Regions from separate parts of the Phytohabitans rumicis genome, predicted to be linked through region 1. Evidence: riboswitches for the same ligand, from Rfam matches in the RefSeq annotation. Region 1 holds a riboswitch; each other region holds the start of a gene.
What was found. A riboswitch is a leader RNA that binds a small molecule or an ion and turns the genes downstream of it on or off. The one in region 1 is predicted to bind cyclic di-AMP.
Positions count from the first base shown of each region.

Region 2: linked by a shared signal. The riboswitch ahead of Prum_RS19505 (C40 family peptidase) and the one ahead of Prum_RS09355 (C40 family peptidase) in region 1 are both predicted to bind cyclic di-AMP.
Region 3: linked by a shared signal. The riboswitch ahead of Prum_RS17035 (coiled-coil domain-containing protein) and the one ahead of Prum_RS09355 (C40 family peptidase) in region 1 are both predicted to bind cyclic di-AMP.
Region 4: linked by a shared signal. The riboswitch ahead of Prum_RS25960 (C40 family peptidase) and the one ahead of Prum_RS09355 (C40 family peptidase) in region 1 are both predicted to bind cyclic di-AMP.

Region 1 covers NZ_BLPG01000001.1:2,190,064-2,195,098, forward strand. Annotated here, with positions in the region: partial or broken gene rsmH (16S rRNA (cytosine(1402)-N(4))-methyltransferase RsmH) at 1-306, opposite strand, end outside; gene mraZ (division/cell wall cluster transcriptional repressor MraZ) at 516-947, opposite strand; gene Prum_RS09355 (C40 family peptidase) at 1,246-2,067, opposite strand; cyclic di-AMP (ydaO/yuaA leader) riboswitch at 2,072-2,244, opposite strand; gene Prum_RS09360 (Mur ligase family protein) at 2,547-3,767, shown strand; gene Prum_RS09365 (type 1 glutamine amidotransferase) at 3,757-4,473, shown strand; partial or broken gene Prum_RS09370 (TVP38/TMEM64 family protein) at 4,470-5,035, shown strand, end outside.
Region 2 covers NZ_BLPG01000001.1:4,365,248-4,370,282, reverse strand. Annotated here, with positions in the region: gene Prum_RS19515 (N-acetylmuramoyl-L-alanine amidase) at 1-1,141, opposite strand, end outside; gene Prum_RS19510 (LamG domain-containing protein) at 1,278-1,997, shown strand; cyclic di-AMP (ydaO/yuaA leader) riboswitch at 2,135-2,267, shown strand; gene Prum_RS19505 (C40 family peptidase) at 2,280-3,254, shown strand; gene dcd (dCTP deaminase) at 3,370-3,951, opposite strand; gene Prum_RS19495 (pyridoxamine 5'-phosphate oxidase family protein) at 4,007-4,567, shown strand; tRNA gene Prum_RS19490 (tRNA-Gly) at 4,626-4,699, shown strand; gene Prum_RS19485 (hypothetical protein) at 4,707-5,035, opposite strand, start outside.
Region 3 covers NZ_BLPG01000001.1:3,861,713-3,866,747, forward strand. Annotated here, with positions in the region: gene Prum_RS17020 (TolB-like translocation protein) at 1-593, opposite strand, end outside; gene Prum_RS17025 (SigE family RNA polymerase sigma factor) at 590-1,114, opposite strand; gene Prum_RS17030 (glycoside hydrolase family 10-like protein) at 1,184-2,743, shown strand; cyclic di-AMP (ydaO/yuaA leader) riboswitch at 2,864-2,999, shown strand; gene Prum_RS17035 (coiled-coil domain-containing protein) at 3,179-4,081, shown strand; gene Prum_RS17040 (glycoside hydrolase family 65 protein) at 4,130-5,035, opposite strand, start outside.
Region 4 covers NZ_BLPG01000001.1:5,700,920-5,705,954, reverse strand. Annotated here, with positions in the region: gene Prum_RS25975 (AMP-dependent synthetase/ligase) at 1-212, opposite strand, end outside; gene Prum_RS25970 (ABC transporter ATP-binding protein) at 209-979, opposite strand; gene Prum_RS25965 (ABC transporter ATP-binding protein) at 976-1,749, opposite strand; cyclic di-AMP (ydaO/yuaA leader) riboswitch at 1,937-2,088, shown strand; partial or broken gene Prum_RS25960 (C40 family peptidase) at 2,098-3,053, shown strand; gene Prum_RS25955 (DNA-3-methyladenine glycosylase family protein) at 3,170-4,054, shown strand; gene Prum_RS25950 (Uma2 family endonuclease) at 4,122-4,640, shown strand; gene Prum_RS25945 (sigma-70 family RNA polymerase sigma factor) at 4,702-5,035, opposite strand, start outside.

The sequences.
Region 1 (5,035 bases):
GACCCGCTCGTACCCGAGCCGGTCGAGCACCTCGGGCAGTTCGTCGTAGACGGCGTGCACGAGGTGGGTGCGGTCGGCGTACCGGGCCAGGCGGGCCCGGGCGTGCGCCAGGGCTTCCTGGTCCCGATCCAGTCCGATGAGGACGGTCCGCGGGTGGGCCGCCAGGACCGCCTCGGCGTGCCCGCCGAGGCCCAGGGTCGCGTCCACGTGCACGGTCTGCCGGTCACCGCGGTCGAGCGCGGGGGCGAGCAGCGCGAGGCACCGCTCGAGCAATACCGGTACGTGCGTACCGCGCAGCTCCCCCATGACCGACCCCCAGTGACCTGCCGTCGTGCACATGCGCCCGGTGTCCCCATAAGTGCCGTGCGCCGTACTGCCAGATCCCCATCCGCTCATTTCCTACGCCTCTTCGCGCCTCGCGGTCAGCGGAGTAGGTATAGCGCGCCTGGCATCGGGGAAGAGATGTCAGGTGCTTCGAGCGGCTGGAGATCTCGCAGTACGGCGTCTGCCAGCCCTTAGAGTCCTCCGGGCAGCACCCCCTCCTCGATGTCCGCGAAGTCGTCTTCGCTCTCCGCGAGGTAGGAGTCCCACGCTTCCTTGTCCCAGATCTCCACCCGGCTGCTCGCTCCGATCACGACGAGTTCACGGCTGAGCCCGGCGTACTCCCGCAGGTGGCCCGGGATCGTTACCCGGCCCTGCTTGTCGGGCACCTCGTCGTGGGCGCTCGCGAAGAACACCCGGCTGTACGCCCGAGCCGCCTTGTGTGTCATCGGCTGCTCGCGCAACTGGTCGGCGATGCGCTGGAACTCAGGCGTCGGGAAGACGTAGAGACAGCGCTCCTGCCCTTTGGTGATCACGACACCTCCCGCCAGCTCATCTCGAAACTTCGCTGGAAGGATCAACCGGCCCTTTTCGTCCAGGCGCGGGGTGTGGGTGCCGAGAAACATCGGCCCACCCCCTCGCCCTCTCGCGGCTTTCGCGGAGCCGCAGTCCCCCGGGGCCGGCGGGCCCCTCCAGGCCCTGCCACTGCGCCCCACTGTACTCCACTTCCCTCCACCCGCAACCAGAATCGCAGCCTTCTGTCCACAGTCGCCGAGACAAAACCGCACGTCACGGGCGGTGGTGCAAAGTGGAGGTCTGTAACCCGACAGCGGGCGTAGACGTGATCAGGGCGTCCCTCAAGTCGCTGCCGCGACGCGTGGGACGCCCTGATCACATGGGGGGATGGAGGAAAGTGGAGGGGAGTTAGACGAGACGCCTAACTACATAGTTCGTGGTCCAGATCTTGTGCTTGCCCACCGTCTTGCCGGGGCGGGGTGAGTCGTACATGTAGCCGCCGCCGGCGTAGACGCCGACGTGGGTGCCGTACGACCCGCTGCGGACCACGATCAGGTCCCCGGGCAGGGCCTTGGACTTGGCGATCGCCTTGCCGTACGCCTGCTGCGAGTTCGCCTTGTGCGGCAGGACCTTGCCGATGGCCTTCTTGTAGACGTACTTGGTGAAGCCGGAGCAGTCGAAGACCTTCGGCCCCGAGGCGCCGTACCGGTAGGCCGCGCCCAGGTGCTTGCGCGCCTCGGCGAGGACCTTGGCCCGGCTGGCCACCACCTTGACCCAGATCTTGCCGCTCGCCGCGCTCTTGTACGTCCCGGTGCTCGGGACGTACACGGCGCGGTAGGTGCGCGCGACGTACGGGCGGATGGCCACCGTCGCCACGCCGGTGGAGCTGACCGTACCGGTCCCGGCGCCGGACCAACGGCCGTTGATCCACGCCTGGAACACCACCTTGCCGGCCGCCGCCTTGCCGGTGGCCGGGTCGGTGACCTTGGCGCTGAGGCGCAGTGCGGAGCCCCACGCCAACCGGCGGGTGCTGGTGGAGAACGCCACCTTCGGCGCGACCGCGACGGCGGACTGCGCACTGGCGGTGGTGGTGAGCGTCGCGGTGGACGCCACGTCGGCGAGCGCCGGTCCGGCCATCAACTGGCCGGCACAGACGCAGATCCCGAGGGTAAGCGCGAGCTTACCGGCGCTGGCACGCAGCCGTCGCCGGCCCGAACTGTGTTCGTGCACGAAAGAGATCCCTCCGGCACGCCTGCGAGGTGAGCTGTCGGGTTCGGGCCCTCGAAGGGTTGGCCCGGCCGCGCGTCGGCGGCTTCACCCCAAGGTCCGTCACTGATGTGATCGGACCGCGGTTCTTGGGTCCCCCGTCCCTGCCCGTTATGCCGTTGTGTTCGGTCAAAGGGGTGGCATCGCTCGGAAGGGCAGGGCTCGGCGTGTCCCGGCGATGCGCCCCGGTCCGTCAGGTGACGGCCCGGCAAATCGTTTCTAGCCGACGGGAAGATATACGCGGAGTAACAAGGATCTTGCATGGCGAAGTTGGCATGCGCTCCGATGACCGATCGCTAAGGGATCCGCCCAAAATGCCGCGACACTCCGTCCCCGCGCGATCACGGTGCGTCGATCACTCAGCGTGAGTATGCCCACACGATTCGGCGGCGGTTTGAGATCAAGACGGCTCCGGTACATTCGCTCGCGTGACGGACGGGAAGATGCCCTTACGGGCCAAGGTCGCGAGCTCGGTGTCGCGTACGGCCGCTGCCCTGTCGCGGGCCGCCGGGCGGGGCGACGGCTCGGTCATCGGCGGCTGGATCGGATTGAAGATCGACCCGGACCTGCTCGCCCACCTGGCCGCCGGGCGGTCGATCGCGCTGGTCTCGGGCACCAACGGGAAGACCACCACCACCCGGCTGGCCGCCGCGGCCCTCGGCGTGCTCGGCCCGGTCGCGACCAACTCGTTCGGCGCCAACATGCCCACCGGCCACACCTCCGCGCTGGCCAAGGCGGGGCAGACCCCGTACGCCGTGCTGGAGGTCGACGAGCACTACCTCGCCCAGGTCATCGCGGCGACCGAGCCGCGCGTGGTGGCCCTGCTCAACCTCTCCCGCGACCAGCTCGACCGGGCCAAAGAGGTCGCGATGATGGCCCAGCTGTGGCGGACCGCGCTGGCCGAGCACCCCACCGTGCACGTGGTGGCCAACGCCGACGACCCGATGGTGGTCTGGGCCGCCGTCCAGTCCCCCGCGGTCACCTGGTTCAGCGCCGGGCAGCGGTGGCACGACGACTCCTGGGTCTGCCCCGAGTGCGGGTCGCCGATCGAACGGCAGGCCGACCAGTGGTGGTGCACCGGCTGCACGCTGCGCCGCCCGGTACCGCAGTGGGTGGTGGAGGACGACGGCGTCCTGGATCCGCGCGGCGCCTGGCACAAGATCGCGCTGCAGATCCCGGGCAAGGTCAACCTCGGCAACGCGGCCACCGCGCTCGCCCTCGCCGCCCAGTTCGGCGTGCGCCCCACCGACGCCGTCTCCCGCCTGTCCACCGTGACCTCCGTCGCCGGCCGGTACGCCCAGGTCGTGCGCGACGGGCGCAACATCCGGCTGCTGCTGGCCAAGAACCCGGCGAGCTGGCTGGAGGCGTTCGAGATGGCGGACGACGCGCCCACGCTGCTGTCCATCAACGCCCGCGACCCCGACGGGCTGGACACGTCCTGGCTCTTCGACGTCGACTTCAGCCCGCTGCGCGGCCGCCAGGTCCTGATCACCGGCGACCGGGCGTACGACCTCGCGGTCCGGCTCGAAGTGAACGACGTACCGTTCCGCCACGTACGTACCTTCGGCGAGGCGGTCACCTCGGTGCCGCCGGGCCGGCTCGAAGTGATCGCCAACTACACCGCGTTCCAAGACATCCGAGCGGAGCTCGACCGTGTCAACTGACAGTGCCATCAGCATCGTCTGGATCTATCCGGACCTGCTGTCCACGTACGGCGACCGGGGCAACATGCTCATCCTCGCCCGCCGTGCGGCCCTGCGCGGGCTGCCGGTGCGGACCTACGAGGTGCGCTCGGACCAGGCCATCCCCGCCACCGCGGACATCTACCTGCTCGGCGGCGGCGAGGACGGCCCGCAGGCGCTCGCCGCGCAGCGCCTGATCGCCGACGGCGGCCTGCGCCGCGCGGTGGCGCAGGGGTCGGTGGTGTTCGCGGTGTGCGCCGGGTACCAACTGCTCGGCGGCTCGTTCTTCGCCAAGGGCACCAAGTGCGCCGGCCTCGACCTGCTCGACCTGCGCTCCGACCGCGGCCCGAGCCGGGCGGTCGGCGAGCTGGGCGGCCCGATCGACGGCCGCCTCGGGCTGCCGCCGCTGACCGGCTTCGAGAACCACGGCGGCCGCACCCACCTCGGGCCCGGCGTCACCCCGCTGGCCCGGGTCACCACCGGCATCGGCAACGACGGCACCACCGAGGGCGCCTGGCGGGGCAAGCTGCTCGGCACGTACTCGCACGGGCCGGCGCTGTCCCGCAACCCGGCCATCGCCGACCTGCTGCTGCGCTGGGCGACCGGGTACGAGAGCCTGCCGCCCCTGGACGACACCTGGTCCGACCGGTTGCGCGCCGAGCGCATGGCCGCCACGACGGCCTCATGATCGGCCGACTCTTGGCGCGGCTGCGCCAGCGCTCGGTCATGCGCTTCGCCCTGCTCCTGCTCATCCTCGCGGCGTGCGGCGTCGCCGTGCTCTTCCTGCCGCAGCCCGACCTGGCCGACGCCCCGCGCCTGGTCGACCGGCTCGGCCCGCTGGCACCGCCGGCCGCCGTCCTGCTGGGCGCGCTGATGATGGTCGCCCTGGTGCCCCGCACGCTGGTCTCGTTCGCCTGGGGCGCCCTCTTCGGCACGCTGGGCGGCGCCTCGTACGCCCTGGGCGCCGCGCTCATCGCCGCCCTGCTCGGCTTCGCCGTCGGGCGCGCCCTGGGCCGCGACTTCGTCGCCGAGCGGGTACGCGGCCGGCTGGCCCGCCTGGACGGCTGGTTCGGCCGGCAGAGCGTCTTCGGCGTGGTCACCGTACGGCTGCTCCCGGTGGGCGGCTTCGGCCTGATCAGCTACGGGTACGGCACGACCGGCGCCCGCCTGCGACCGTTCCTCGTCGGCAGCCTCCTGGCCTCGATCCCGTCCGCGTTCGGCTACGCAGCCATGGGCGCCGCCGTCGCCTC
Region 2 (5,035 bases), 2.2 Mb from region 1:
CCAGCGGGATGCCGAGCCGCGTCGCCAGGTACCGCACCAGCTTCGCCGACGTGCGGTACATCGCCTCGGTGTACCAGGTGCCCTGCGCGGCGAAGCCCTCGTGCTCCAGCCCGATCGCCTTGGCGTTGACGTACCAGTTGCCGGCGTGCCAGCCCACGTCCTTGGCCTTGAGGTGCTGGGCGATGTGCCCGTCGACCGAGCGCAGCGTGTACTGCCAGCTCACATATTTTGGATCCAGTACCAAGTTGACGGAGGGCTGGAAGTACCCCTCGGTGTCGTGGATGACGATGTACTCGATCTTCTGCTGCTTGGGCCGGTTGCCCAGGTCGTGGTTGCCGTAGTCGGGGTTGCCGTTGTTGTCCAGGAACTCCTGGTACGGCGCCGGAATCCACTCGCAGGAGATGTCCACCGGGCACTCCAGGCCGTCCGGGCGGGCCAGCTTGCGCAGCCCGAGCCGGTCCAGCCAGCCGCGCGCCGGGTTGACGCTCCGCGCGGCCAGCGTCACGCTCTGCCCGTCGTCGGTCACCCGCGCGACGCCCTCGCGGATCGTCGTGAAGACCTGGTCGGCAAAGGCCGCCGCGGCATCGGCACTGTCCGCGCCGCTGTACCTGGCCACCGCGCCGTACCAGGCCGCCGGGTCGCTCGCGCTCCCCGTCGGTCCAGCGATGCTTTCCTGGTACGCGGAAAGGAGTGCCGCCCCACCCCGGATGTTCTCGGTCGGGCTGGTGCGCAGCGCCTCCTCGGTCGCGCCGGTGAGCGCCGCGGCACGGTCGAGCGTCTGCAGCGCCTCGGGAGCGGGCGCCGGCACACCCACCGAGGCGACGTCCTTGGTGCTTCGGGCGTCGTCGCCCCGGGCGTCCTCGGCGTCGTCGTCGTGGTGGTTTCCGCCGGGTAGCGACGTCACGTACGTGGCGTCGGTAAGGTGCATCGGGCCGTAGCCGGCGCTGGTGCTGGGCGTGCCGGCGTTGGTGTCCCACCGGGACTCCAGGTACGACACGCCGAGCAGGACGCTCTCGGGTACGCCGAACTCCGCCGCGGCGGCCGCGTACTCCTGCTGTCGGGTGTCGGTTGATGGGCTGGTCGCGGGGGCGGGCGTGGTCGACACCAGCGTCGCCGCGCCGACCACCGCCGTACTGAGCACGATTCGCGTTGTAAGACGGGGCATGGTCAATAGATTACGAGACTTCGCGCCTACATGTAAGAAAGCTTCACGCGCTCCTGAAATCTAGCTCTGCGAGTGATTGTCTGAGTTGCCCTGGAATCTCCACAATCGAGCAATGTCGCGCGAAATGCACATGACGCGCCGATGGGGCGTACCCCTGCTTGGACTGGTGTGTGTGGCGCTGGCCGCGACCGCGAAGCCCGCGCCGGGTGGGCCGCCGTCGGTGTCGGTGCGGTACACGTTCGACGGCTGGTTCACCGGCTCGGTGCCGGATGCCGCCGGGCGGCACCCGCTGCGGACGCGGGGTGTCGTGGGCTTCACCGAGCGCGGCGGCGGGTGGGCGGCACGGTTTCCGGACCGGTGCGACGGCGCCGGCTGCCCCCGGGCGATCCTGGAGAGCGGGCCGGCGCCCGAGCTCAATCCGGGCACCCGCGCGCTGCGCTACGGCGCCTCGGTGCTGATGACGGCCGCCGACGCCGGCGACGGCGCGAACGTTGTGCAGAAAGGGTTTTCGACCGGCGGCGTCACCCAGCTCAAGCTCCAGGTCGACGGCCGCGCCGGCCAGCCGAGCTGCGTGGTCGCCAGCACCACGACGATCTACCGGGTGATCGCGCCGGTGACCGTGACCGACGGCCGGTGGCACGCGCTCGCCTGCACCCGGGCCGGCTCGACGCTGTCGATTTTCGTCGATGCGGTGCCGCGCGGCTCGGTCCACGTGCCGCCCGGGGTGTCCATTGTGAATTCCGAACCGCTGCGAATCGGCGGCAAGAACGTCTCCGTCGACAATGACCAGTACGCCGGACTGCTGGACGACGTGTTTCTGTCTATTGACTAGCATCGTTTCGATATACGATGCGCTACCGTGCGCACACGGACCGAACTAGTGCCCCCGTACCGCTTGCGGGTCGATTGCGCCGCTCCTACCCTTGGGGATCGTTGAGCCGGAGGTCGGCCTCCCAGCCTGGGAGACCACGGCTCAGCCCGCCGAGTCGGTCAGACAACGAGCCGGGGAACCACGCAACTTGGGGTGAATCCGCGATCCGCGGTAGGGCGTTCTTCCCGCCCGAACCCGTCAGCTAACCCGGTAGGCGGCCAGGGAGAAGGAGTTCGGACTCCGGTGGCAGGCTATGCCGCGCGTCGCTCCATCATTACCGCGTTCCTCGCATGCGCCGCCGTGCTGTCCAGCGGCACGGTCGTGCACGCCGCGCCGTCCCCCGCCGAGATCGAGAAGCAGATCGACGCGGCGTTCGAGAAGCTCGAGCCGGTGCTTGAGCGCCACAACGCCACCCGGATCGATCTGGCCGCCAAGCGTAAGCAGGCCGACGCGCTCGCCAAGAAGATCGCGCCGCTGCAACTCCAGATCGACCTGGCGATGACCCGGGTCGGCGAGTTCGCCGTGGAGCGCTACAAGGGCGGAAACTTCTCCGCGTTCAACGCGCTCCTGACGAGCGGCACGCCGACGACGTTCGCCGACCAACTGGAGCTGCTGGACGTCTTCGCCCGCCGTTCCCAGGCCGAAGTCCAGCAGGTCATCGACCTCAAGGAACGCTACGCCAAGCAGAAGGCCCCACTGGACGCGTTGGTCAGCCAGCTGACCGAGGCCGAGGCCGACCTGGCGGTGAAGAAGAAGCAGCTCGACGGCGAGATCGACAAGCTGGAAAAGGCGCGCCTGGCCGCGTACGGCAGCGGTGGCGGCGTCGGTGAGCTGAGGCCCGCGGCGTGCCCGTACTCGTACGACGGCAGCGCCGGCACCAAGGCGGCCAAGTTCGCCTGCGCGCAGATCGGCTCGGATTACGTCTTCGGCGCCGAGGGTCCCGACGCGTACGACTGCTCCGGGCTGACCATGAAGTCCTGGCAGGCCGCCGGCGTCTCGCTGCCGCACAACGCCGCCCGCCAGAAGGGCACGGTCGATCCGGTCAGCAGTCGAAGCAACCTGAAGGTCGGCGATCTCGTCTTCTACTACAGCGACGTCCATCACGTGGGCATCTACGTCGGCGGCGGCTACATCGTGGACGCGTCCAAGCCCGGGGTACCGGTCCGGATGCGCACGATCAACGCCGCGCCGATCAATGGCTACGGCCGACCGGGCTAGCGTTACCCACCCCCGTGGCCGCGCCTGTCGCGTGTTCCCCCGTCACGCGACCCGCACCGGCCAGAGAAAAAAAGACGCCCTCCCATCCACCCGGGATGGGAGGGCGTCTTCTCGGTTAACGTGCTGTCGGCCAGGTCCGCCAGTTCTTCCAGGCCCTACTCGGAGTGGGCCCGCGCTGACCCTGGTACCGCGAGCCGTACACGCTCGACCCGTACGGGTGCTCGGCCGGCGACGACAGCCGGAAGATGCACAGCTGACCGATCTTCATGCCCGGCCACAGGGTGATCGGCAGGTTCGCCACGTTGGAGAGCTCGAGCGTGACGTGCCCGCTGAACCCCGGGTCGATGAAACCGGCGGTCGAATGCGTCAGCAGGCCGAGACGGCCCAGGCTCGACTTCCCCTCGAGGCGGCCGGCAAGCTGGTCGCCCAGCGAGATAACTTCCAGCGTGGAGGCCAGCACGAACTCGCCCGGATGCAACACGAACGGCTGACCGGCCGGCACCTCGACCTGCGAGGTGAGATCGTCTTGCCGTACCGACGGGTCGATGTGCGTGTACAGGTGGTTGTTGAACACGCGGAAGATCCGGTCCAGCCGGACGTCAATGCTGGACGGCTGGACCAGGTCCGGCTCGAACGGGTCGAGCGCGAGGTTGCCCGCCTTGATCTCGCTGACGAGGTCGCGGTCGGAGAGCAGCATGCGACACACCATAGGGGACTACCTTGCTCGTACATACGTTCGATAAGATGCTGGCATGGCATCTTGGTCTGAGTTCGTCACCGATGAGCCCCGCCTGGCCGAGGCGATCCGCTCCCTCATGCAGCAGTACGGTCCGGGTCTGGGCTACCTCGCGACCGTGCGCGCCGACGGCGGACCGCGGGTGCATCCGGTGTCACCGGTGATCACGGACGAGGGCCTCTACTGCTTCGTCGTCGACTCGCCCAAGCGGCGTGACCTGGAGCGCGACGGCCGCTACGCGCTCCACTCCTTCCCGCCCGAGGACAGCGACGACGAGGCGTACCTGGCCGGCCGCGCCCAGGTCGTCACCGACCGCGCCAAGGTGGCCCGCCTCGCCGGCAACCTGCGGGCCGCACCGCAGGTCGACTGGCGGCTGTTCGAGTTCACGGTCGACGTGGCGATGCTGGCCCGGCACGGACGCAACGGCGCCACCCCGTTCACGGTCGGCACGCCCGAGCGCCCCGCGGTGCAGGTGTGGCTCGACCCGACGGCCGCCTCTTCGGCTACGGCGTCCTCGGCTACGGCGTCCGACAGGCGTTCCAGGCGTTCGACCTGCGCGTCGCCTGGCCTGCGGTGATAGTCCCTGGGCGGTGTGCCCGTGGTGGCTGGGTTGTGATGTACAGTGGTGTCCGCTTGCGGGTGTAGTTCAATGGCAGAACATCAGCTTCCCAAGCTGACAGTGAGGGTTCGATTCCCTTCACCCGCTCCAACGATGCCTACCGGCTCGCGCGCTCCGCTGAGTCGAGCCAAATCAGCGCCGATTCGATCTTCTGACTAATCTTCACGTGCGCGCCGTCGCGATCCGGATCAAGGTCAGCGCTGATCGCATCGATCTCCGTCCGCAATTCCACGATTGTGCCCCGTATATCTGAAGGCTCATCGACGGCGGCCGAGTCCAGCGCCCGCGCGTCGCGCCAGTCCCAGGCTGTGACGACCAAGCCTGTTACCAGCTTCGCCAGGACCCCCGTGCCGCCGAGCGCCACCGCCAGCACAAGCGGCCGGCTCGGGTCTGGCACGGCCAGGAGCACAGCCACACATGCCACCA
Region 3 (5,035 bases), 1.7 Mb from region 1:
AAGCAGCCGCCCGTCTGGTCCACTTCCGCGACCGGAGAGCCGTCCGCGTCGGCGACCATCAGCGCGCTGTCTTCCCAGCCACCCGAGACGAACGCGACCCGGCCGCCGTCCGGTGACCAGGACGGCCGGCCGCAGTCGCTCTGCAGCTCCTGCGTGCCGACCTTGGTCGCCTCCGAGCCGTCGGTGCGACCGACCATGACGGCGCCGTCGACCGTGACCCAGGCGGCGCGGTGCCCGTCCGGGGACAGGGCCACGGTCTCGCCGAGCGCGCCCGAGGGGAACTTCGCGAACTCCTCCAGCTCGCCGCCGGGTGCGAGCCGGTAGACCGTGTACGCCGGCAGCTCCGACGAGGCGAAGTACACGGTCCCGGGAATGGTGACCACGGGCTCGGCCGGCGGGAGGGCCCGCTCCGACGGGAGTGCCCGCACCGCGCCGTACGTGGCGCCGGCGGCCAGGGCGACGACGGCGAGCGACCCTGCGACGGCACGACGGGCGCGCAGCCGCCGGGAGGTGGCGAGCACCCGGTCGTGCAGGTCGACCGGCTGGACGTCCTCGGCGAGCTCGGTCAGGGCCGTCGAAAGGGAGTTCTTCACAGCGCTCCTTCCCCAAGGTGGGTCCGCAGGCGGGCCAGCGCGCGGGCGCACGTCGACTTGACGGTGCCGAGGGTGACGCCCAGCATCTCGGCGGTCTCGACCTCGGTGCGGTCCTCGAAGAACCGCAGCACGAGGACCGCCCGCTGCTTCGCGGTCAGCCGCATCAGCGCGGCCTGCAGGGTGAGGCGGAGGGCGACGCCGTCGGCCGACGATGCCTGCGCGGACGGCCGCGGCTCGGGCACCGCGTCGGCAAGCGATTCCGGTACGCGCCGCCGGCGCCACCAGTTGACCTGCAGGTGGTACATGGTCCGCCGGGTGTACGCCTCGGCATTGCCGGTGTCCCGCAGCCGCCGCCAGGCCCGGTGCGTACGGGCGAGCGCCGACTGCACCAGGTCCTCCGCGAGGTGCTGGTCTCCGGTCAGCAGGTACGCCGAGCGCAGCAACGCCGGCGTGCGGGACCGGACGAACGCGTCGAAGTCCACGCTTTCCGCCCCGGTAGGCACCGTCACAAGAAGTGGCACGCCACCCAAGACGTCTCCCACCCGGTAGAGGGTTGCCGATCGACCGCATCTCATGGGCACACTGGGGCGATGTCGCCAGCCCCACCCCGCGGCCCGATCGCGGCGGTCCTCGCTTTCGTCGTCCTCGCCACGGTCGGGGTGGCGCGCTGGCAGGCGCGCCCGGACCCGGCGGACGAGGTGGCCACCTCGGCGGTGGCCCGGGGCAGTTGCGCCGGGCGGCCCATGGAGGCGACCCACCAGCTGCGCGGCATGTGGCTCACTACGGTCAGCAACATCGACTGGCCGAGCCGCCCCGGCCTGGACGCCGAGACGGTCAAGAAGGAGTATCGCGGCTGGCTCGACCTGGCGCAGCAACGCGGGCACAACGCGGTTTTCGTCCACGTACGCCCCAGCGGCGACGCGTTCTGGGAGTCGACGTACGCGCCGTGGTCGTACTGGCTGACCGGCCGCAAGGACGGGCAGAGCCCCGGGTGGGACCCGATGGAGTTCATGGTCGCCGAGGCGCACGCCCGCAACATCGAGTTCCACGCCTGGTTCAACCCGTACAAAGCGGGCCAGACCGGGGTCATCAACGAGCTGCCGGTCGACCATCCGCTGCGCGCGCACCCGGACTGGGCGGTGGCGTACCCGGCGAAGGGCAAGGGCAGCCGCCTGTACTACAACCCGGGCATCCCCGAGGCGCGGCGGTTCGTCGAGGACTCGATCCTCGACGCGGTCACCCGGTACGACATCGACGGCGTGCACTTCGACGACTTTTTCTACCCGTACCCGGTCAAAAAGGAAGATTTCTCCGACGCGAAGGCTTTCCAGCAGTACGGCAACGGCCTGTCCAAGGCGGACTGGCGCCGGCAGAACGTCAACCTGTTCGTCCAGGAGACCAACCAGCGGGTCAAGGAAGCCAAGCCGTGGATGAAGTTCGGCATCAGCCCGTTCGGCATCTGGCGGAACGCCGCCAACGACCCGCTCGGCTCGCAGACCCGCGGGCTGCAGAGCTATGACGCGATCTACGCGGACACCCGGCTCTGGGTGAAGGAACGCTGGGTCGACTACATCGTGCCGCAGCTCTACTGGCACATCGGCTTCGCCATCGCCGACTACGCGAAGCTGCTGCCCTGGTGGTCCGAGGTGATCAAGGGCAGCGGGGTGCAGCTCTACATCGGCATGGCGGACTACCGCATCGGCCAGTCGGGGGCCTGGCGCAACCCGGCCCAGCTGGACCAGCAGCTCACGCTCAACAGCAAGCATCCGGTCAGCGGCACCGTTCATTTCAGCGCCAAGCAGGTACGCGCCGACCGGCTGGGCGCGGTCACCCGGTACGCGAAGGCGCACTACGCCGCGCCCGCCCTGGTGCCGCCCATGTCACACCTCCGCGGTGATCTGCCCGACACACCGAAGATCCAGGAGGCGGAGTACGACGACGGCGGGGTGAAGCTCCGCTGGTCAAAGACGGGGACCAGCTATGCGGTGTACCGGGTCGACGGCGACGCGGCCAATCTCGTGGCCACGACACGCGACACGAGCTGGGCGGACACCGGCGCAACCGAGGACCGGTCGTACACCTATTGCGTGACCGCCCTGGACCGGTTGTGGAACGAAACAAGCCCGAGCGAACCGCGGGTCGTTGACTGAACAATTACCGAACGTCGTTGCCCAGTAACACCTTTTGCCTGGTCAGAGCAATATCGAAGTCCACTCTCGATCCGGTAAGCTTTCCGGCGGTCTCCGCCCGGCGGCGCCCCACGGTGCCGGCGGTGACCGCCGCCTAATTGCTCACGCTGAGCGAGCCGGGGAACCACCGTAAGTGGGGTGAATCCGCAACCGCGGTAGGGATCGTTCCCGTCCCGAACCCGTCAGCTAACTCGGTAGGCGGCCGACGGGAGGAACGTGTATGACGGCATCCGTACGTCGCCGGCGCTTGTCGCTGGCTGTTGCCCTGGTCGCCGCGGCGGCCGCGTTGTCCGGAGTGGCGATCGGGCCAAGTGGTGGAGCGGCGGCAGCGTCGCCGGTGGCGTTAGCGCCCACGCCGAACCCGGGCGACGAGGGGGCACACCGCTCCTGCGGGACGTGCTGGAGTCCACCAGCCGCGGGTACGTCGAAGCCCGCAATGCCGTCACCAAGTCGCGCAACCGGCAGTTGCAGCTCTCCCTTGAGCTCCGCAAGGCGGAAGAGCAGATCAAGGCGATGGAGCCCGAGGTCGCGCTGCTGGCCGGCTCGGCGTACCGGAATGGCCGGATCGGGCCGATGACCCTGCTGCTCAACAGCGCCTCGCCCGACGAGTTCCTGCAGCGGGCCGCGGCGCTGGACATGCTGGCCGCCCGCGACAACGCGCGGCTGGCCAAGCTCAAGGCGGCCCTCGACCAGGCATCGCGGGCCAAGGCGGCGATCGACGCCGAGGTCAAGGACGAGCAGAAGCAGCTCACCATCATGGCCAAGCAGAAGTCCGAGGCGGAGAAGGCGCTGAAGCTGGTCGGCGGCAAGGCGACCGGCGGCTTCGTCAACGCGAACTCGCCGCTGGCGAAGCAGGCGCCGCGCAACAACGACGGCGGGTTCTCCGCGCAGAGTTGCTCGGAGGACGACCCGACCACCGGGCGCTGCATCACGCCCCGGACGCTGCACATGCTCAAGGAGACGCAGCGCCTCATCGCCCAGATCCATCCGAACGACAAGGGCGCCAAGCGGTTCGTGAGCTGCTTCCGGTCGGGCGGGCCGTTTGAGCACCCGAAGGGCCGGGCCTGCGACTGGTCGGCCCAGAAGAGCAACTTCGGCGGCGACGCGACCGGGGACGACAAGTTCTACGGCAACAACCTGGCCGCGTTCTTCGTGCGCAACGCCGACCGGCTGGGCGTCATGTACGTGATCTGGTACCGGCAGTTCTGGTCACCGGCGACGGGGTGGAAGTCGTACGGCGGCGCGAACGGCGACCCGTCCAGCGACCACACCAACCACGTACACATCTCGATGCTGTAAGGGCCTGCCAGCGCGGTGCGCTGGCAGGCCCCGTGGCCTTGCGTGCCGTCAGGCGTCGGGCATCCGGCGGGCCGGGGCCCGCCCGAAGGGCTGCCGCGGCGGCGGACCGACCGGCGGCAGCGCCGGGATCGGCCGGCTGAGCGGCGCGTCGCTGGTCACGGTCACATGCTCCCCATGGTGTACGAGGTCGAGCTTGGCCCCGTCGTGACCGTTGCGCAGCGAGTAGGTCACCTCGTGCTGGGTCACGTCGACCCGCAGCCGCAGCCCGCGCCACAGCATGGAGAACTCCATGCGGTTGATCCGGCTCGGCAGCCGCGGCGCGAACGACAGCTCGCCGCCGTGGTCGCGCATGCCGCCGAGACCGGCCACGATGGCGAGCCAGGCGCCGGCGAGCGCGGCGATGTGCAGGCCCTCGCGGGTGTTGTTGTGGATGTCGTGCAGGTCCATCAGGGCGGCCTCGCCCAGATAGTCGTGGGCCAACTCGAGGTGGCCCACCTCGGCCGCCATGACCGCCTGGGTGCACGTCGACAGCGACGAGTCGCGCACGGTGCGCTGCTCGTAGTAGGCGAAGTTGCGCGCCTTCTGCTCGGGCGTGAACGCGTCACCCCGCCAATGCATCGCCAGCACCAGGTCGGCCTGCTTGAGGACCTGCTTGCGGTACAGGTCGAAGTACGGGTAGTTCAGCAGCAGCGGGTACTTGCCCGGCGGGGTGGCCGCGAAGTCCCACTCCTGGAGCCGGGTGAACTCCTCACACTGCTGGTGGACGCCCAACTCCTCGTCGTACGGGACGTGCATGGCCGCGGCGGCGTCACGCCACGACGCGGCCTCTTCCTCGTCGACGCCGAGCCGGCGGGCCTGCTCGGGGTGGCGCAGCGACGCCTCGGCGGCGCCGATCATGTTCTTCTGCGCCATCAGGTTGGTGTAGATGTTGTCGTTAACAACCGCGGTGTACTC
Region 4 (5,035 bases), 3.5 Mb from region 1:
TGGATCGCGACCCGGTCGCCCGGCTGTACGCCGAGGGCCAGCAGCGCGTGCGCGACGGTCTGCACGGTGTCCCAGTAGTCGGCCCAGCTCACCTCCTGCCAGATGCCGAAGTCCTTCTCCCGCATGGCGATCCGATGTGGACCGGCGAGCGCGTGGTCGCGTACCCGGGAAGCGATGGTCGTGGCCGTGCGGGTCTGGGTCGTCGCCGTCATGTGGGCTGCACCTCCCCGAGGTAGGCGCGGATGACGTCGGGGTCGTGCTGGATCTCGGCCGGCGCGCCGGTGGCGATCGGCCTCCCGAAGTCGACCACCAGCACCCGGTCGGCGAGGTCCATCACGAGACCCATGTCGTGCTCCACGAGCAGGATGGGGATGTCGAGTTCGTCGCGGATGTCGAGGATGAAGCGGGCCATGTCCTCGGTCTCCTCGCGGTTCATGCCGCCGACCGGCTCGTCGAGCAGCAGCAGCTTGGGTTCCATGGCGAGCGCCCGGCCGAGCTCGACCCGTTTCTGTACGCCGTAGGGCAGCAAACCGACCGGCAGGCGCCGCCACTGCTCCAGTTCGAGAAAGTCCACAATGGTCTCGATGGCGGCCCGGCTGGCCAGTTCCTCCCGCCGGGCCCGCCCGAGCCACGCGATCGCGGACAGCGGCCCGTACCGGATGTGGTTGTGCCGTCCGAGCATCAGGTTGTCCAGGACGGTGAGGTTCGCGAAGAGCTCGACGTTCTGGAACGTGCGGGCCATGCCCTGGGCGGCGATGGCGTGCGGCCGCTTGCCGGCGATGTCGGTGCCGTCGAAGACGACGCGGCCGGACTGCGGGCGGTACACGCCGGAGAGCACGTTGAAGATGGAGGTCTTGCCGGCGCCGTTGGGCCCGATGATGGCGAAGAGCTCCCGGCGCCCGACGCTGAAGCTCACCCCGTCGATGGCCTTGACGCCGGCGAAGCCGAGCCGCAGGTCGTGGCACTCCAGAATCGTCACGAGAGCCACCGCTTCCGCCGCTTGTAGTGTTTGACGTCGCGAAAGCTCTCCCGGGTGAGTCCGAGGTAGAACTCCCGGATGTCCTCGTCGGCCAGCAGCTGGTCGGCCGGCTTGTCGAGGACCACCTTGCCGGTCTCCAGGACGTAGCCGTGCGCCGCGATGGACAGCGCCATGGTGGCGTTCTGCTCGACCAGCAGGACGCCGGTGCCCCGCTTGTTGATCTCGACGATGAGCCCGCGCACCTGCTCCACCAGGCGCGGCGCCAGGCCGAGGCTGGGCTCGTCGAGCAGCAGATAGCGGGGCTCGGCCATGAGCGCGCGGCCCATCGCGAGCATCTGCTGCTCGCCGCCGGACAGGTAGCCGGCGGTGCGCCGCCGGCGCTCGGCCAGGACCGGGAAGAGCGTCAGGACGTCCTCCATGCGCGCCTTGATGGTCCGCGGGCTGGTGTGGCCGCCGATGCGGAGGTTCTCCTCGACGGTCAGCTCCGCGAAGATCCGCCGCCCCTCCATCACCTGGCAGATGCCGCGCCGGACGAGGGCCGCCGGGCGGAGGTGGTGGACGGGCTCGCCGTCCAGGGTCACCGAGCCCTTGGTCACCTCGCCGTCGTGCACGTCGAGCAGGCCGGTGATCGCCCGCAGGAGGGTGGTCTTGCCCGCGCCGTTGGCGCCGAGGAGGGCGACGATGCCACCCGGCGGCACCGCCACGCTCACACCGCGCAGGACCAGCATCACGTCGTCGTAGACAACCTCGAGGTTCTGCACCTGGAGCATCGGCGGCTCCTGTGTTTCACGTCACAAGTTACCGATCATTTAACTAAACCTCACAGCTAGGTCAAGCGACGGTTTGGTCTCGGTTGGTCACCGTCAGTAATTCATCCGACCAGCACTTTCACCTGCCCGATGATCACGTTAGGTTGGAGCCGCTGGTCCGGTCGTCAGTCATCCCCCGGGTGGCACCGGCCCGGTGCCGCCGAATCGCTGGATGATCACTGTCCGTAAGCGAACCGGGGACCCAACTCGAGTAATGGGGTGAATCCGCGCCACGCGCGGAAGGGCGTTCTTCCCGCCCGAACCCGTCAGCTAACTCGGTAGGCGGCGTTGCGGAAGAAGGGTTCGCGTTTGTCCCCCGCGCGAAAGCTGCTGCGCGCCCTCGTGCTGGTCGGACTCGGAATCGGGCTGACCGTGCCGGCCACGGCCGCCCAGGCCGAGCCGTCGGCGAGTGAGCTGACCCAGCAGATCAACAAGTCGTCGACCGAGCTGGAAAAGGTCGTCGAGTCCTACAACAAGCTCAACGAGCAGCTCAAGGACACCAAGGCCGCCTCGGCCGCGCTGGCCGCCAAGATGGCCCCGCTGGAGCAGCAGGTCGCGAAGGCCGGCGCCGACGTCGGGCAGATGGCGGCCGTGGCGTACCGGACCGGTCAGGTGGGCGAGGCGAGCGCGCTGCTGGACGGCAGCGGCCCGCTCATCGACCGCCTGGGCATGCTGGACCAGCTCGCCCGGGACCGGCAGGAGCAGGTCGCCGGCTACACGGCGGCTCAGCGGCAGTACGCCGATGAGAAGGCGAACCTGGACACCACCGAGGCCAAGCAGACCGCGCAGCTCAAGGAGTTGGCGGCCGGCAAGAAGAAGATCGAGGCCGACCTGGCCAAGCTCTACGAGATGCGCCAGAAGGCGTACGGCTCGGCCACGTCGTCCAGCGGCTCGTACACCGGGACCATCCCGTCCGTCTCCGGCAAGGCGGGCGTGGCCGTGCGGTTCGCCTACAACGCCATCGGTACGCCGTACGTCTGGGCGGCCGACGGTCCGGACGGGTACGACTGCTCGGGGCTGACGCTCGCGGCCTGGAAGGCGGCCGGCAAGACGCTGCCGCACAACGCCGCCATGCAGTGGGACGTGGTGGCGCACATCGGCCGCGGCTCCCTGCAACCCGGCGACCTGGTCTTCTACAGCGACCTGGGACACGTGGCCATCTACGTGGGCAGCGGCAAGGTCATCCACGCCCCCAGCCCGGCGAGAGTGTCAAGCTCTCGACGGTCGACATGATGACCCCGTACGGCTACGGGCGCGTCCGCTAAGGCAATCCCCGTTGATCTTGGAGTTGTCAGGTTCCATACCGGACATCTGAACCTGATAACTCCAAGATCGCCGTCGGGAGGCGGGGAGTGTCACACCTCGGGTTCAGGCTCAGCGCATGAGTATCCGTGTTGCTGAGCCGTACTCGTTCGAGATGTCGCTGCGGGCGCTTGCTGGGTTTGCGCCTTCCGCCGGTGGTCACCAGGTCGTTGGGGGGCGGGTGCGCAAGGCGTTCCGCCTCGGCGCGGAGGCGGTCGTCGCCGAGCTCGGGCCCGACCTCTCGCTTGGCGTCCACTCCGGTCGGGCGCTCGCGCGCGAGGAGCGGGCGGAGATCGAGCGCGCCGTCTCGCGGTGGCTGAGCCTCGACGACGACATGTCGGGCTTCCTCGCCAGCGCCGAGCGGGACGGCCCGATGGCGCACGTCGTCCGGGCCGCCCACGGCCTGCACCAGGTGCGCTTCGCCTCGCTCGCCGAGGGCACCGTCTACTTCACCCTGACCCAACGCAGCACCCAGTGGTACGCGACCGCCCGCAAGCGCCGCATCGCCGCCGAGCTCGGCCCACGGCTCACGGTGGACGGCGTCGACCACGTCGCCTTCCCGTCGCTGGCCACCATCGGCGCGCTCGGCGACGCGGAGCTGATCGGGTACGCCGGCAACCGGCAACGCGCCGACCGGCTCCGCACCGTGGTGGCCGGGGTGGCCGCGCTCGACGAGGAGTGGCTGCACACCGGGGCGTACGACGAGGTGCGCAAGGCACTCCTCGCCGTGCCGGGGATCGGCGAGTTCACCGCCCAGGCACTGCTGCTGCGGGTCCTCGGCCGCCCCGACGACGCACCGCTGGGCATGGCGCAGTTCGAGGCAGCCGCCCGCGCGGTGTACGGCGAGACCCCGCCCGGTCCCGCCGAGTTGCGCGCGCACTACGGCCGCTGGGTCGGCTGGTGGGCCTACTACGCTCGCACCGCGTCGTCCTGGGTCGCCGAGCCGCTCCCCGTGGCCGCATAACACCACGTCTGTGGTCGTCTCGCACCACGCCGCCCTACGCTGTTGGGTAATCCCGGAGGAGGGCGACGTGGTCACACTGCACCTGCCGGCCGTCGAGGTTTGGACGGTCGACGCCATCAAGGATCTGCCGCCCGAGCTGCGCTACGAGCTGCACGACGGGAGTTTGTTGATCATGTCGCCGGCCAGGTTCTGGCACCAGGAGATCGAGAGAAGGATTTGTAACCTTCTCCGCGCTGCGAACCGTATCGCGTCGCAGCAGGTCGGTGTCCTCAACACCGTGCGCGATACGCGCGTGCCCGACGTGGCAGTGTTCAACGCGGAGCCGGAGGACTGGGACGTCACCTGGCATCTCGCCGCCGCGATCGCGCTCGTCGTCGAGGTGTGGTCGCCAGGCTCCGACGGCAAGGACCGCGACACCCAGTGGTACGCCGAGAGGGGCATCCCTGGCTACTGGCTCGCGGAGCCCATCGAGGGTGACAAGAAGAACGCCTTGATCACGATGCACGAGCTGAAGGCCGACGCGAACACCTACGTCGTTACCAGTCAGGCCACGCTCGCCGAGTTGGAAGAGCGCGGGCTCTCCTGACTGTCACAAAACGGCCGGCGCCCTGGGGGACGCCGGCCGTTCGCGGTACGAGTGGGGAGAGTTACGCGGCCTGCAGGCCCTCGGCCCGAGCCAGCTCGCGGAGCCGGCCCAGCGCCTGGATCTCGAGCTGCCGGATCCGCTCCCGGGAGAGGGAGAAGCGCGACGCGACCTCGGTCAGCGAGTGCTCCCGCCCGTCCTCCAGGCCGTACCGGGCGCGCATGATGCCGGCGGACCGGTCGTCGAGGTGGTTGAGCAGGCCCTCGATGCGCTGCCGCTCCAGTGCGGTCAGCACGACCTCTTCCGGAGACGGGGCGTCACTGTCGGCCACCAGGTCGCCGAGGTTGGTGTCGCCGTCGTCGCCGACCGGGGTGTCGAGCGACACCGTGTCCTGCGAC